2 regions of the Peribacillus sp. genome follow, and region 2 is predicted to be linked to the other one. Evidence: riboswitches for the same ligand, from Rfam matches in the RefSeq annotation. Region 2 holds a riboswitch; the other holds the start of a gene.

Region 1 (3,419 bases), on a different contig from region 2:
TTATACCTTATATATTAATTATTGCATTTATTTTTTATAAAAGTAAATATATGTAATTAAAACAGCGGGCCGAGGAGGATAAATAGATAAAATCACCTGCTTTTAATATTCATCTTATTAGACATAACTGACCTAGTTTTAACTGATCAAATAAAACGAACTAGAGAGAGTTAACTTCTTCTATTTGCTGGTCGGTCAGCTGCCAGAACTCAATATAATCACCTCAAAAAAACTAGTTACACATACGATATGCATTTACTATAAACAACCGAAACAATTCAAGCCAATGATGTTTAAAAAATTTAATCAATCGATTGATTAAATAATTTTTCATAAAAAAGAGCCCTTCCACTTAGAGGACTCCACTCATCTCTATTTATTTCTTTTTACTAATCGCCTTCCAAAATTCGGCTGCAAGCACTTTATATCCAGAATCACTCAAATGAATATTCGTCTTATTTGGAAGGTATTTTTTATAATTCTTAGCAATCGCTTTGTCAGTCGCCACAAATGTATCACCATTTTCTGTAGCTGCTGACTTAATTTGCGTATTAAGCCCTGTTAGCAGCGGCATTAAAGCAGCTTGCTGTTCAGCTGGATAATAGGGGAAACAATTATAGTAACCCATTACATAAACCTTTACCTTCGGATTAAGGCCGTCAATTGTTTTAAGTATTTTATTCAGATTAGTAGAAACAGCGACAAGTGCTTCCGGTGCTTTCGAAGGATCCGTATTTATCTTGGCAAGTAAATCATTTGCCCCGATATCAATGGTAATATGAGTAGCGCTTTTAATTTCCTTCCTGATTTTCTTGCTTTTCGTTACATCTAGCAGAAGACGATCCGATGTATAACCTGGTACGCTGAAATTATCAAAGTCAGCTAATTTATACTTTTTTGCCACAAATGAATCAGCAATATAATCAACGTACCCATAATCCAAATAGCCATTCGGTGACAGCCCTGCTGCTAACGAATCCCCTAATGCCACATATTCAACCTTTACTGGTGCAGGAGCTTTTTTTGCTGAAGCACTAAATGGCACACCGACTACTAGAGACATGGCTAACAAGATACTTGCAGTTTTCTGTTTCCGATTCAAAATAATTCCCCCTTGATAATTTTTGACTTCACTAGTTCAAATTCCGTGTTTATATCGAAAATCCTTCTTAGGTCTAAAGTAATTTTTTCGACATTCAATTGACAAATTCAATTTTATTTATTAGAATAATCAAAATACTATTTATACAATAAAAACATATCTCTTATCCAGAGAGGTGGAGGGACTGGCCCGACGAAACCTCAGCAACCACACGTAGTGATGGTGCTAATTCCAGCAAAGCTTAGCTTTGGACGATAAGGGGAGGTGTCTTTTCTTACAAAAGCCCTCTTCTTAGGAAGAGAGTTTTTTTGTATAGAAAAGGAGAGTTTATCGATGAAAAATAATAAGACCTTTTTAACCGTGGATGAATACTTAGATCTTTACCTATTTGCAAAAGATCTTGGTGATATTCATTGGCAAAATGAAATAATTGAACAACTAAAAAATCATAATCAGAAAACAGATAAAACCTGGGAGATTCAGGCTCTATGGGAGTCCTTTGAGCGGGTAAATAATAAAATACTGGCTCTTTACAAAGAACTGCGAAATGATTCAGCCATCTCAGAAGTAATAGGAGAAAAGCTCTGGACTTTAAAACAACAGCGTATGGAAATCAGCCGGGAAATCCGCTGTCTAGAGGGTAAAACGTTCATAACTAACTAAAAAAAGATGGAGTATCTCGTTAATGAGATACTCCATCTTTTTTTATGCGTTAACCTTCATAGCTGACATCATTTGCATCATGGTTGAAATCATTTCATCACACTCTTGCATTTTCATCATCATTTCTTTCATATCCATACCCATTTCGTCATTCATTTCCATGCCTTGCATTCGAGTCATCATCATTTTCATACCATTCATTTCTGTCATCATTCTTTCCATTGACATCTTCATCATCATACTCATCGTCATGTTTTCCATTTCCATTCCTCCATTACGGTTTTTTTAAACTAATAGGATCTGGATGTACAGCACTTGTCCTACTTCATCTACTTTAAGTATATACCCAAATAAACTGTATTTTAAAAATTATTTAAATAATTTATTTTCTAAATCATTAACGAACTGTCTGTATCTTTTAAAACCCTTATGTATCAATGGTTTAACCAATTTAATCAATCGATTGATTAAATAAAAATAAATCTTTTAATAAATAAAAAATGGCAGAAACTCCTATTAGTTTTTAAATAAATGAGCAGAATAGAAAGAGTGGGTATTTTATCAATCATTTTACTTAATAGCGAAACTTATAAGAATATGTAACGTACTAATAGTAGAAAGGGGGTGTTTTTTTGCAGTACTTCTTTTTTTTCGGTGTAGTCTGTATCATTATCTCCGGTATATCAGTTGGGGCATGGACGACGCCTCAACAGCAAAGAGATACATTCAACAATGAAACAACCACATACCGAAGATCCAGAACAAGAATAGCGATTTATTCTGGATTTTTAGGCATCCTTTCTCTAGCCATAAGCGGAATGTTGTATTTTAAAAATACAATATGATTCTCAGGTTATTTATATCGTTTTTTAGGCTGTTGAGAAAGAGTCGGCAGCCTTTTGATTTTTTCCCTCAACCCTTGTAACTGTGTATCAGTAAATCTGCAATTTGTTATAATCCTTTCAAAAAAACCCTTTCTCTGGATCCAGGGAAAGTGCGTTCTAAATGAACCCTTCTTTAAACTTCTTCTTGACGTGATTTTTATGCGTTGTATAATTAAGAGTTTTAATTATCGCATTGCTATATTTGTATAATAAACAAGAAGAGGAGAATTCATTATGTGGTTTATTTTTGCTCTGCTCACAGCACTTGCATGGGGCGGCGCGGATCTATTTTATAAAAAAGGAACAGATAGTAATGATAAGTTCAGCCATATTAAAATCATCATTATGGTCGGCTTGGTTATGGGTTTGCATGCAACAGGGTATCTTTTATTCAAAGGATTGACTTTTAATCCTATGGATTTAATCACTTATTTACCTGTATCAGGACTCTACATTTTGTCGATGGCAATTGGTTATATCGGGTTACGATATTTGGAACTTTCGATTGCTTCGCCTATCCAAAACTCCTCTGGAGCCGTTACGGCAATCCTAATTTTTATCTTTTTCACCCATGAATTAGGTGTAATAGAAGTATTAGGACTCATTATTATCACATTAGGTGTTATTGGAATCGCCGTTTTAGAAAAGAAAGCCGAAAACGAAGCCCTTCAAAATCGATCCGTTGAAATTGATAAAAAATATAAAATTGGCTTTATGGCGATTATTTTCCCTATCCTTTATGCTTTTATTGATGGATTAGGAACCTTTGC
Region 2 (3,419 bases):
TAGGCATTAACGTTTCACCGCGCTCAGTTAATGAATATTCAACCTTTGGAGGGACAACAGGATAAACCTCCCGATGAAGGATTAAATCATCTTCTAGTTCGCGCAATTGGCTGGCAAGCATCCGCTGAGTAATACCAGGTATCATTTTTTTTAATTCTCCAAAGCGCTTGGTGCCTTCTCTTCCCAAATGCCAAAGGATAAGCATTTTCCACTTGCCTCCAATGATCGACAAGGTCAATTCTTTTTCACAATTAAACGTTTTTCCATATAAATGTCCCAACTCTTCACCCCAATTATTCTCTGCGTTAATTGAGTAAAGTATACACGTTAGTTGAAATCATGTACAGGATGACGAGTTGGTTTATCCCTTTTCTATCTTTCTTCTTAACAGCAAATTTCTTTCGTAACTATTAATGGAATATTCCTGTTAGTTTAAAGGTAAGTTCAGCAAAAACTGTTTCAAGTTTATCGCAGAGTCGAAAAAAATACATACGTCACAATGATGATGGCCATAATATTAGCTACACCGGCGAATAAGGCATTTTTTCACATCTTTTGGGAATACAACAACTAGTGCACCAGTCGCAGCACCCATCATACTTCCTGAACCGACACCAGCTTCCATGGCTAAGGAAATCGGATGAAAGATCCAAAAGGATGGCTCCGAGTACATAGTATAAAGCATCGGAAATAAATAAAGCCAATCCCTCTATTCCTAGATCAAACTTATGTATGCCTATCATTGTAAGTATGACTAGAATAAAAACAATAGCGGGTATCTTCATATTTTCCTTTCTCATTTATTAAAACGACGATTACAGCATTCATCCACTCAATAGGAGTTCAGCTAATCCATATCCCAAAAATAGGATATGGATGTAGAGATGGTTTAAACAAGTGATACCGTTAATGCTCCTTCTTTTTGACGGACTAAGGGGATGACCTCTTGGCCGAAACGTTCTAAATCTTCCTCATAATGAAAATAACCAGTTAATAGTAAATCTATACCTAGTTTCTTAAGTTCAATAATACGATCCGCTACTTGCTCAGCTGTACCAATTAACCCTGTTTTAAATCCATCGTTATATTGCACCAGATCTTCGAGCGTTGACTCCGCCCACATGCCGTCCTTATCCTTGGTTGACTGCCCTGCATCCTTCACGCTGTTTTTAAAGCCTTCAACGGCCTTTGAATCTCCATGACTTATAATGTCTCGCAGCAATTCGATTGCCTCTTCTTCCGTATCTCGCACGATTACAAAGCCATTTGCAGCAAACTTAACCTCTCGTCCCTCTTTTGCTGCTTTTGTTTTCACATCATCTATTTGCTTTTTAAAGCCTTCAAGTGTATTGCCGTTCATAAAGTAAAAATCCGATACTCTTGCAGCCATCGCTCTTGCTGCTTCTGAATTCCCTCCTTGAAAAATAGGAATGCCGTCTCTCTCCTGAGGTTTTGGTTTAAAAGGAGCTTGATTGATTCGGTAAAAGTCGCCTTTATATGTGGTTTCTTCTTCTTTCCAGAGTGAACGAAGAACATCGATAAACTCTTCAGAACGGCGGTATCGTTCATCATGATCAAGCCAGTGCTCACCATAACCTGTAAATTCCTTTTTAAACCACCCGCTGACGATATTAACCGCTGCCCGTCCATTGCTAATATGATCAAGGGTTGCCAGCATCTTCGCATATACCGCTGGATGCCATAATCCTGGATGTACAGCCGAGATAAGGTGCAATTTTTCAGTGACACTTGCCAAAGCCGACGCTAGGGTAATTGCTTCAAGTTGATTTTCAGCGCCGTAACTTGCAATAAAACGTGTTTGTAATAATGCATATTCAAAACCATTTTGCTCTGCTATTTGTGCATAGCGCTTATTCGCTTCAAAACTCCAATCTGTTCTTTGCGGCAGCTTGGAAATGACTAACCCTCCGCTTACGTTTGGTACCCAATAGGCAAATTTCAATTGTGTCATAATCTTTCCTCCCTTTAAACTCGTATTCATCGTACAGAAAACAACAAAAAGCCCTCCTCAATGAGAAGGGCAAAGTACAAATAAATATCACGTACCACCACATCTCATCTTCAGGACACCAAGGTCCTTCTGAATTTGGCACCGTACACTGGCCGGTTGCCGAGGCTTCACAGGGTCAGTCCCTCCGCCTCTCTTGATAAGATTACTATTAAATTCTCTCTAAACTTACACGTATACATTATGGATGTCAATAAAGAAATGAAATATTCCGACTTTTCCGATCATATTTACAACTATTCTCCTATTCTTGATCATACTTCAAGAAAGAAATGCAGCAACAGTTTTTAAACACAAAAAAACAGGCTCTATAAATAGAGCCTGTTCTATATGTTGGATCAATATTATGCTTTTTGAACGTTAGAAGCTTGGGGTCCACGTTGACCTTGTTCTACTTCAAAAGTAACTTCTTGACCTTCATCTAAAGACTTGAAGCCTTCGCTTTGGATAGCTGAGAAATGTACGAATACATCGTCTCCGTTTTCGCGTTCGATGAAGCCGAATCCTTTTTCTGCGTTAAACCATTTTACTTTACCTTGTTCCATTTTTGTTGCCTCCTAGTGCGTTTTACACACAATGTATTACTATTCTTGCTCTAAGTTACATATCGAGACGAAAAGTAAAAACTTTTTGTAATCGTAGTACTGAACAAAAATAATTCTTCTTTAGAATAACAGGAAATTACCCAAAAAGCAAATCAAATAAATGAAAATAATTATAAAGTCCTGTCATATTTTATTTCCTCTTATATAATACAGGCAAAGGTAATTATATTCTTATAGAAGATACTAAGAAAATCTTATGAAATTACTAGACCCTATGCGTATTGCTTTTTCAAAGGTTTAAAGACAATTATAGAGAGTAAGTGTGGAAAATACTTTACGACACATAGGTGATTTAAGGAAGGAACAATGACGAAGATTGACGAAAAACTTATTATTTTGTGGTTATACCCTTTACTAAAATAAAAAATTGTAAAAAGGAAAAAAATACACTATCTTATTTCTGTAACACTCTTTATAATAAACAAATGAATTAGCAAAATAAAGTAATTTCTGGGAGGATATCATGTATAACTGGATTGGAAGCAAGCCGACTTTTTCACAAAAATCGTTGATCAGTCAGTTTGAACCCCTATTGCTTGAAGCTGAAAAAAACTGCCTTCATTCTGATGAGGTAATATTAAAAGCAATTGAAGCGGAATTTGTGAAGAACGAAACTAAAGTCTATGGCCTGCTAATCCTAACAAGTCGGTATTTTGCTTTTCTAGGGCTGAACGAATATTTTAGATACAGTCTTGACGAACTGCTGGACTACCGTTTTGATACAGATATCAACAATAAAGACAATTGGAATTTATCATTCCTTACAAATTGCGGGCACTTAAACT

What was found. A riboswitch is a leader RNA that binds a small molecule or an ion and turns the genes downstream of it on or off. The one in region 2 is predicted to bind S-adenosylmethionine.
Region 1: it holds a riboswitch for S-adenosylmethionine, as region 2 does, so the genes downstream of both, AC52RT_RS09365 (hypothetical protein) here and sfnG (dimethylsulfone monooxygenase SfnG) in region 2, are expected to answer to the same signal.

The regions. Positions count from the first base shown of each region.
Region 1 is NZ_JAZVJO010000293.1:2,474-5,892, reverse strand. Features, by position in the region: gene AC52RT_RS09370 (GDSL-type esterase/lipase family protein) at 377-1,102, opposite strand; SAM riboswitch class I at 1,263-1,363, shown strand; gene AC52RT_RS09365 (hypothetical protein) at 1,436-1,765, shown strand; gene AC52RT_RS09360 (hypothetical protein) at 1,808-2,026, opposite strand; gene AC52RT_RS09355 (DUF5316 family protein) at 2,398-2,610, shown strand; gene AC52RT_RS09350 (EamA family transporter) at 2,884-3,419, shown strand, end outside.
Region 2 is NZ_JAZVJO010000309.1:2,073-5,491, reverse strand. Features, by position in the region: gene hxlR (transcriptional activator HxlR) at 1-280, opposite strand, end outside; gene AC52RT_RS09885 (DUF3100 domain-containing protein) at 518-673, opposite strand; gene sfnG (dimethylsulfone monooxygenase SfnG) at 890-1,972, opposite strand; SAM riboswitch class I at 2,074-2,175, opposite strand; gene AC52RT_RS09875 (cold-shock protein) at 2,374-2,574, opposite strand; gene AC52RT_RS09870 (hypothetical protein) at 3,098-3,419, shown strand, end outside.